4 regions of the Providencia sp. PROV200 genome follow, and region 2 is predicted to be linked to each of the others. Evidence: predicted binding sites of a transcription regulator. Region 2 holds the regulator's gene; each other region holds the start of a gene.
The links. Region 2 encodes CRP, which controls carbon source genes, mostly activating them, when cyclic AMP is high. Its sites were predicted from a motif close to ATGTGANNNNNNTCACAT; they were not measured.
Positions count from the first base shown of each region.

Region 1: the regulator CRP is predicted to act here: its motif matches at 704-721, upstream of deoC (deoxyribose-phosphate aldolase).
Region 3: the regulator CRP is predicted to act here: its motif matches at 1,083-1,100, upstream of M1E86_RS12000 (PTS mannitol transporter subunit IICBA).
Region 4: the regulator CRP is predicted to act here: its motif matches at 1,583-1,600, upstream of deoC (deoxyribose-phosphate aldolase).

Region 1 covers NZ_CP096307.1:598,217-600,429, reverse strand. Annotated here, with positions in the region: gene rbsK (ribokinase) at 1-693, opposite strand, end outside; gene deoC (deoxyribose-phosphate aldolase) at 862-1,530, shown strand; gene deoR (DNA-binding transcriptional repressor DeoR) at 1,586-2,213, shown strand, end outside.
Region 2 covers NZ_CP096307.1:362,048-364,260, forward strand. Annotated here, with positions in the region: gene M1E86_RS01625 (hypothetical protein) at 1-499, opposite strand, end outside; gene crp (cAMP-activated global transcriptional regulator CRP) at 687-1,319, opposite strand; gene M1E86_RS01635 (OsmC family protein) at 1,676-2,077, shown strand; gene M1E86_RS01640 (phosphoribulokinase) at 2,168-2,213, opposite strand, start outside.
Region 3 covers NZ_CP096307.1:2,624,681-2,626,893, forward strand. Annotated here, with positions in the region: gene M1E86_RS12000 (PTS mannitol transporter subunit IICBA) at 1-961, opposite strand, end outside; gene M1E86_RS12005 (SLC13 family permease) at 1,594-2,213, shown strand, end outside.
Region 4 covers NZ_CP096307.1:727,008-729,220, reverse strand. Annotated here, with positions in the region: gene deoA (thymidine phosphorylase) at 1-545, opposite strand, end outside; gene deoC (deoxyribose-phosphate aldolase) at 594-1,373, opposite strand; gene M1E86_RS03120 (NupC/NupG family nucleoside CNT transporter) at 1,867-2,213, opposite strand, start outside.

The DNA.
Region 1 (2,213 bases), 240 kb from region 2:
GCGGGTCATCCATAACGCCCCTTTTTCCCCTAATGTCACGATGACGTTTTTTAACCCTTTATCCAGTAAAGACTGCGCAGCACGACGAATGTTATCCATCGTGTCGACTGGCATATTGGTTAAAATTTCGAGTTCAGTTTCATTAGGGACAAAGAAATCACATCGGCAGGCAAAATCGAGATCGAGCGTGCGCTGTGCAGGCGCTGGGTTAAGCAACACAGGGATCCCATGTTTATTACCGAATGAAATCGCGTGATAAACTGTTTCAAGTTGGACTTCTAATTGCAGAACGATCAATTTACATTTTTTCAGATCTTCCGCTGCGCGATCGATATCTTCAGGGGATAAAAACTTATTCGCCCCTTTGACGATCAAAATACTATTTGATGAATTTTGATTAACAAAAATTGGCGCAACACCACTGGAGGTACAAGGTACTTTTTCCACATAACGGGTGTTAATGCCATAAGACTCTAGATTGCGGATCGTATTATCTGCAAAAATATCATCACCGACTTTGGTTAGCATGATCACTTTTGAATTTAACTTAGCAGCAGCAACCGCTTGGTTCGCACCTTTACCACCGCAACCAATTTTGAAAGCTGGCGCTTCTAACGTTTCGCCTTCTTTTGGCATTTGATCGATGTAAGTGATCAAATCAACCATGTTTGAACCAATAACTGCTATATCCATAATGTCCCTCGTGTTAAATAAATCACATAATGATATGATAGTAACATTATCATGTTGCAAAAATATCATTTGTGATTAGGATCTCGAATAACGAATGATCAAGTGTTATATCTACCACATTTCCTCATTCTTTGTTGTCTATCCCACATTTATATAGGAAAGTTGAAAATGCAAGACTTAGCAAAATATATTGATCACACTTTACTTGCTGCGAATGCGACTGTCAGCGATATTACTAAACTGTGTACAGAAGCTGCAGAGCACCATTTTGCATCTGTCTGTGTGAACACAGGTTATGTTCCTTTAGCCAGCGAACTTTTAAAAAACAGCGACGTTAAAGTTTGCTGTGTGGTAGGCTTTCCACTAGGGGCATGCTTAACAGAAGCCAAAGCATTTGAAGCCGCAGAAGCTGTACGCCGTGGTGCTGATGAAGTCGATATGGTGATCAACATTGGCATGCTCAAAAGTGGCGACTTAGACTTTGTCCGTCGTGATATCGAAGCTGTATTTGCCGCCTGCGGTAAAGCAACATTAAAAGTTATTTTAGAAAATTGCCTGTTAACTGATGAAGAAATTACCCAAGTTTGTGAAATTTGCCGCACAATTAAAGTCGGTTTTGTGAAAACTTCAACAGGTTTCAGTACAATGGGGGCAACTGAACACCATGTCGCCCTGATGCGTAAAGTCGTTGGCGATGAAGTCGGTGTAAAAGCCTCCGGTGGTGTACGTGACCGCGAAACAGCAATTAAAATGATTGAAGCGGGTGCAAACCGTGTAGGTGCAAGTGCGAGTGTTGCCATTGTCACAGGCAATAACACCAAACCAAGTGACTATTAAGTCAATGGGCGCGGTCTAACCGCGCCAATTTTGTATCTCATAAAAGGATTGTAGGGTGATAGAAACTAAACAAAAAGAACGCCTTCGCCGTTTAAGTGAATGTTTAAAACGCTCAGGACGCATTCATTTAAAAGAAGCAGCTAGAATACTCGAAGTCTCAGAAATGACTATTCGACGAGACCTAAGCGCTGACACCGAAGGCCCCATCCCAATGTCGCTCCTTGGCGGCTATATTGTTTCTGTTACCCAACCTGCCAATTTAGTTACCCAAGAGCCGCATGCGGATGTTTTTACGCCAGATCAAACTGAAGAATTATATATTCCTAATCTTGCAGCAAGCATGGTAACTGAAGATGATGTCATCTTCTTTGATAATGGCATTGAAATGGCCACCTTGATTTCACTCATCCCCGAAGAGATTAATTTCACTGGTATTTGTTACTCTCATAACGTTTTTCTCGCCCTTAGCCAGAAAAAAAATGCGACCGCGCTACTGTGTGGCGGGGAGTATCGCCCTAAAAGTGACTCTTTTTACAACCCTTCACTCCCTTCATTACTGGATTCAATCAACCCGAAAAAAGCCTTTATTTCAGCGGCCGGTGTACATGGGAATTTTGGCGTAACTTGCTATAATCTTGATGATTTGCCCATGAAGAAAAAAGCGATGGAAAAATCTATCCGTA
Region 2 (2,213 bases):
TAGTTGTTTGCATTGGTAAGTCTTCCTGAGTTTTATGGGTAATTGAATGGTCTTCTACTGGGGTAAAATTTTTTTCTATTTTTCTCGAATTTTTAAATATGAGGGGATAGCGAGAAACTAAGCTCTGATCTTGAGAACTAGGCATATTTTTAAAAAAATCAAGGCTAGTCTTGAAATCGATAGAGCGGATGTCAATATTTTTATTTTTTTGAGTTCCAAAAACAATCTTATGTTTAGGATCAAATACCTTATAAGTTGGCTGGGTATTAGGTAGCAAACTTCCTATATTTAATGAAGATATAAAATTTACATTTCGCGTATTTTTCATCGACTCTGTAGTTTTATTTGCTAATGCAGGGAATTTTACAGATGTGGAATTTGCATATTGTAATTTCTTAAAAAAATTCTTATTTTGTTGAAAGTTGTTAATAACGCTATTCGTAATATTTCCTGATTGTGGCAAGGAAAATTGGTGGTTTTGGTTGCTATTAATGGGCATATATAAATTCCCGAATGATTATGTATTAATTATCCATGATTTTATATAAGCATATTTTAAATAATATCAAAAAACGCGAGTATACTTGAAAATTAATAGAGGAGTGGGTACAAGAGAAAAGTGTAAACAGCGATATATTGCTGTTTACACTAAGAGTCTAGCCAACCAAGTTTGGCTAAAATATTAATTAACGGGTGCCGTAGACAACAATGGTTTTGCCGTGCGCAGAGATCAGGTTTTGATCTTCTAGCATTTTTAAAATACGACCGACTGTTTCACGGGAACAACCCACGATTTGGCCAATTTCCTGACGAGTGATTTTGATTTGCATTCCATCTGGATGTGTCATTGCATCGGGTTGTTTGGCTAAATTTAATAGGGTTTGAGCTATACGGCCTGTCACATCTAAGAAGGCGAGGTTGCCCACTTTTTCAGACGTGGTTTGCAGGCGACTAGCCATTTGCGCAGAAAGGCGCATTAAAATATCAGGGTTTACCTGAATCAATTGACGGAATTTTTTGTAAGAAATTTCAGCAACTTCGCAGGCGACTTTTGCTCTAACCCACGCAGTGCGTTCCTGCCCTTCTTCAAATAACCCAAGCTCACCAATGAAATCCCCTTGATTCAGGTAAGAGAGGATCATTTCTTTGCCTTCTTCATCTTTAATTAAAACAGCCACCGAACCTTTAACGATATAGTAAAGGGTTTCTGCTTTCTCACCCTGATGGATAAGAGTGCTCTTGGATGGATATTTATGAATATGGCAGTGTGACAAAAACCATTCAAGAGTAGGGTCTGTTTGTGGCTTGCCGAGAACCATTAGCGTTATCCTCTGTATGTTATTGCAGCCATTCAGAAAAACGAATTAGAAAGGCTGGCTTTAAAGTCACTAGCTTAGCATATTAATTTGCCTTATATACCTTTAAATAATCTAACAGCTGATTGGTTCAGCGTTTTTGATTGCTTTGGGTAACGCAAATTGATATCAACACTATAATATGATCAATTAAACCGTTGAGTTTTGATCTTAATCCTATCAACTAAGTATTGTTTGTAGCATATTCAATACAGAAAGTCTCCCCTGTATCGCTTCAGCCAAATAAAGTTGATATAACATTCATTATATCTATGGAACAATGTAGCCTTTAAGTCGATTTCATTTCAAGGGGAAATACAATGGAAGCAAGAGTAAAGTGGGTTGAAGGGCTTTCTTTTTTAGGTGAGTCAGCGTCTGGACACCAAGTGATGATGGATGGGAATGCGGGGGATAAGGCCCCAAGCCCAATGGAAATGGTGCTCATGGCAGCAGGTGGCTGTAGTGCGATTGATGTCGTTTCGATTTTACAAAAGGGTCGTTACGATGTGACTAATTGTGAAGTTAAGTTAACGTCACAGCGCCGTGAAGAAGCCCCGCGTTATTTTGTAAAAATCCATTTGCATTTTATTGTAGCTGGGAATGAATTAACAGAAAAAGGGGTCGAACGTGCGGTTCAACTTTCCGCAGAAAAATATTGTTCGGTGGCGTTGATGTTAGAGAAAACCGTTGAAGTCACACACAGCTTTGAAATAAAAAGCTAAAAATAAATTTAATATTTATTAATATATTTGAATCGAAAGATGCTTATCTTAATTAATGATAAGCATCTTATTTATTAATCAAAAAATAATTTAATTGTTGTTCTTTTGATTAATTAATTTTTCGACTATTGGCGCC
Region 3 (2,213 bases), 2.0 Mb from region 2:
TGACTGATAAAATAACGCCAATAAGTGATGATTTAGGGGTCATCAGTAGAACTGCAAATATTGAACCCGGTGATGCTGGGGAGACTAACCCTGCATGAAAAAGGTTCATAACAAACACTCCTGTCATCCCGCCCAGAATAACAGCAAGAATTAACCGAGGGTTCATTAAGACATAGGGGAAATAAATCTCATGAATCCCACCAAAAAAGTGAATAATTGTGGCCCCTGGTGCAGATTGCTTGGCATTACCTTTACCAAAAAACATATAAGCGAGTAAAACGCCTAAACCTGGTCCGGGGTTTGCTTCAATTAAGAAAAAGATGGAGGAACCTGTTTCAGATGCTTGCTGAATACCTAACGGTGAAAAAATACCGTGATTAATAGCATTATTGAGAAATAAGATTTTTGCAGGTTCAACAAAAATAGACGTGAGTGGAAGTAAGTTATTCTCCACCATCACGTTCACACCAGCCGCTAATATTTTGGATAACCCTGCAACAAGAGGACCGATCGCTAAATAAGCCAAAATAGCTAATAACATGCCGATAATGCCGGATGAAAAATTATTCACCAACATTTCAAAACCTGTTTTAACCTTGCCTTCAATCCACAAATCAAAACGTTTTATTGCATATCCGCCTAATGGGCCAGCAATCATTGCCCCCATAAACATCGGCATGTCAGCACCAACAATGACTCCCATTGTTGTTATTGCACCAACTATTCCACCCCGCTCTCCACCGACCAAACGGCCACCGGTATAACCGATTAATAGAGGGAGTAAATAGGTGATCATAGGACCAACAAGTTGAGCTAATGTCTCATTAGGCCACCAGCCCGTTGGGATAAATAACGCGGTAATTAATCCCCAAGCGATGAAAGCACCGATATTAGGCATAACCATATTACTGAGGAAACGCCCAAAATTCTGTACCTTTAATTTGATATTTGATGTTACCATGATAGAACCCCGTGGTACGAGAATGATAAAGTTGTAACGTTATCGCCAAATAACGTCTGTGATTTTTTCAACTCTTTCACTCTAGCATGAGCTTTATCAGATCCGCACCACGTGGGCCTTTATGTGAACAAGATCACTATTAGCCCCCGACTTACCCCACCTTTATATTGATGAAGATCACATAAAAATCATGTTACTAAATTACATTGCTCTTTTTTCACACAAAAAAACCATTTTTAGTGATGTTAGTCACAGTTTAAAACTCGTTATTTATCTTCAATTAGTGAAGAACATCACAATTTATTTTCTATTTATCTTTTTTATCCTGTGGACTGATATCAATTATCCAACTGTACAAATCACTTTTTATATTTTGTAATAAAATTACTAAACGCACTTTCTTCATTTTTCTTTGCATGCTGCAATAAATCACATTATCGTCTTTCGTAGTCAATGCCTGTTATTGCTATGTGAAAACTTCATTTTCTATTTCATTATTACTACCGTCTTTTTGCGATAATCTTAAACTGAATTAACGACAACGTATTATTATCAATACATTATTTAACCTTGCTTAGTCTGGTCTTCACCGATAAATTACCTCTAATTTTCTTAATTAAAATGTGAATATCATGACGTTAACCATTATTGTTTTTCTTTTGGTTTATATTGCGATGGGCTTTGGTAAGCTACCCGGCTTTAAAGTTGATAGAACTGGCGCTGCGGTTATTGGTGCCCTAGCTATGATGGCTATTGGTAGTATTACCCCTCCTCATGCATGGAATGCTATCGATTACCGAACGATTGGGATGTTATTCGGGCTTATGGTTGTTTCAGCTTCTTTTGTTGTGTCTGGTTTTTATAGCTGGACCGCAAATAAAGTCGCAATGCTAAAAGTTTCGCCCCCTATATTACTCGCTGTTTTAATTCTTGTTGGTGGCTTTCTTTCCGCATTGCTCACGAATGATGTTGTTGTTGTCGCGATGACTCCATTATTAGTATCAATTAGTTTATCTCGCGGTTTAAACCCAATTCCTTTTTTACTTGGCTTTTGTTTCGCAGCGAATAACGGAGCTGCAGGTTCATTAATTGGTAGCCCACAAAATATGATCGCAGCACAAGGGCTTGATATCTCGTTTGTTGGCTTATTACAGGCATCAGCAATACCAGCCCTGCTTTCCTTACCATTAACATGGTTAGTACTCGTTTGGTTATATCGTCATCGTTGGTATTTGACTAAAGAAAATACGCT
Region 4 (2,213 bases), 360 kb from region 2:
AGCGGAATTGAGTCCACTGTCGCAGTAATATCACGAGTTGCATAAAAACGTTTATCAGCAGGTGCCAATGAATTAGTTTGCCCAATAATTGCCACCCCGACATCTTTGATAATGTCACGAAAACGGGCATCATCTGGGAAGATATCGAAATTAGGGATCGCTTCAAGCTTATCTAATGTCCCACCGGTGTGGCCTAGACCACGGCCTGAGATCATCGGTACATAACCGCCACACGCTGCAACCATTGGACCAAGCATCAGTGAAGTCACATCACCCACGCCGCCCGTTGAATGTTTATCAACTAATGGGCCGTTGAGGTTAAGTGATTTCCAGTTCAGAACCGTTCCTGAATCACGCATTGCTAATGTTAATGCAACACGCTCAGGCATGGTCATATCATTAAAATAGATAGTCATTGCCAATGCAGCAATTTGACCTTCTGAAACTGAGTTATCACGAACTCCATTGATAAAGAAACGAATTTCTTCTTCACTTAATGGCTTACCATCGCGTTTTTTACGGATAATTTCTTGTGCCAGAAACACAATATGCTCCTTTAAAGTCGAATTTATCGGCTAACAATATTGCGAAAATTAATAGCTGCTGCTTGATTTTTTAACGTCAAAACCCAGCGTATTTAATAAATTGGCTAATAAGCTAGAAGCCCCAAAACGGAAGTGGCGGCTATCAGCCCAATTGTCACCTAAAATTCGTCCCGCTAATGCTAAGTATTCTGCGGCTTCTTCTGCGGTACGGACGCCACCAGCCGGTTTAAAACCGACTGTTTTTTCAACGCCCATATCACGGATGACTTGCATCATGATTTCTGCACTTTCTAAAGTTGCATTAACAGGCACTTTACCCGTAGAGGTTTTAATAAAATCAGCGCCTGCTTTAATCGAAATTTCAGACGCTTTACGGATTAACGCTGCATCTTTTAATTCACCTGTTTCAATGATCACTTTCAACAAAACATTGGCAGCTGCACAGGCGTCTTTACAGGCTTTCACTAAGTCAAAACCAATTTTCTCATTACCCGCAATCAGTGCGCGATAAGGGAAAACGACGTCAACTTCATCGGCACCGTAAGCAATCGCCGCTTTAGTTTCAGCTAATGCGATATCAATATCATCGTTACCGTGTGGGAAATTTGTGACCGTCGCAATACGCACATCTGGAGTGCCTTGTTCACGTAATGTTTTACGTGCAATTGGAATAAAACGAGGATAAATACAGATTGCAGCCGTATTGCCTGCTGGGCTTTTCGCCTGATGACATAATGCAATGACTTTCGCATCGGTATCGTCATCATTTAAAGTGGTTAAATCCATAAGGGACAGCGCGCGTTGTGCGGCCGCTTTTAAATCAGTCATATAACTCTCCAACGTTGTTATTTCTTCAGAACGACACGTTCTTTGTTGGCGAGCGGGCTTGGTTCCTTAAAGATGCTAGTCGGATGCTTTCCGAACTGAGCAGCTGAGATCCTTCTCACCGCATCATGCCCTAGAGTCCTAGACTCTGAGAACTAGCAGTTCCATAGCAGCTTACTAATGCCTATTTGACCATGGAATGATGCCTTTTTATGTGCTACAAATCACATTAATCGACTGAATGTTACATTATTAAAATAAAAAATGTGATCCAATTCAAACTATAACATCAATTACCATCAATTCTTCTCTCAAATGGCTTTTCAATTCAATATATTCTTCATCATTAATCGACTAAGTTAAGAATAGTTGAAAATTTACGATTAATATAAAAAATCATAAAAGAATATAACGAATTAAAATGAAAACGGAAGGACTATTGCCCTTCCGATTGACTTATTTGAGATGGTATAAATTTAACCATCAGACACATAAACTAAATGACTGCGGCTGCGCCTAACGTCAAGAAAAAGCCGGCAATGGTTGCACTCATTAAGTTAGACAGTGTACCCGCCATAACCGCTTTCATACCTAAACGAGCAACCTCACTACGACGACTTGGGGCCATTCCCCCTAAACCACCGAGTAAAATAGCAACGGATGATAAGTTAGCAAACCCACATAATGCAAACGAAATAATCGCTTTAGTATGGTCAGAAAGCACTTGTTTGCCTGCCGCCAGTACTTCAGCATCCGCTTTCATGTATTCACCAAAATTCATGAATGCAACAAACTCATTCACAACAATTTTTTGGCCGATAAAAGAACCCGCGACTGTCGCTT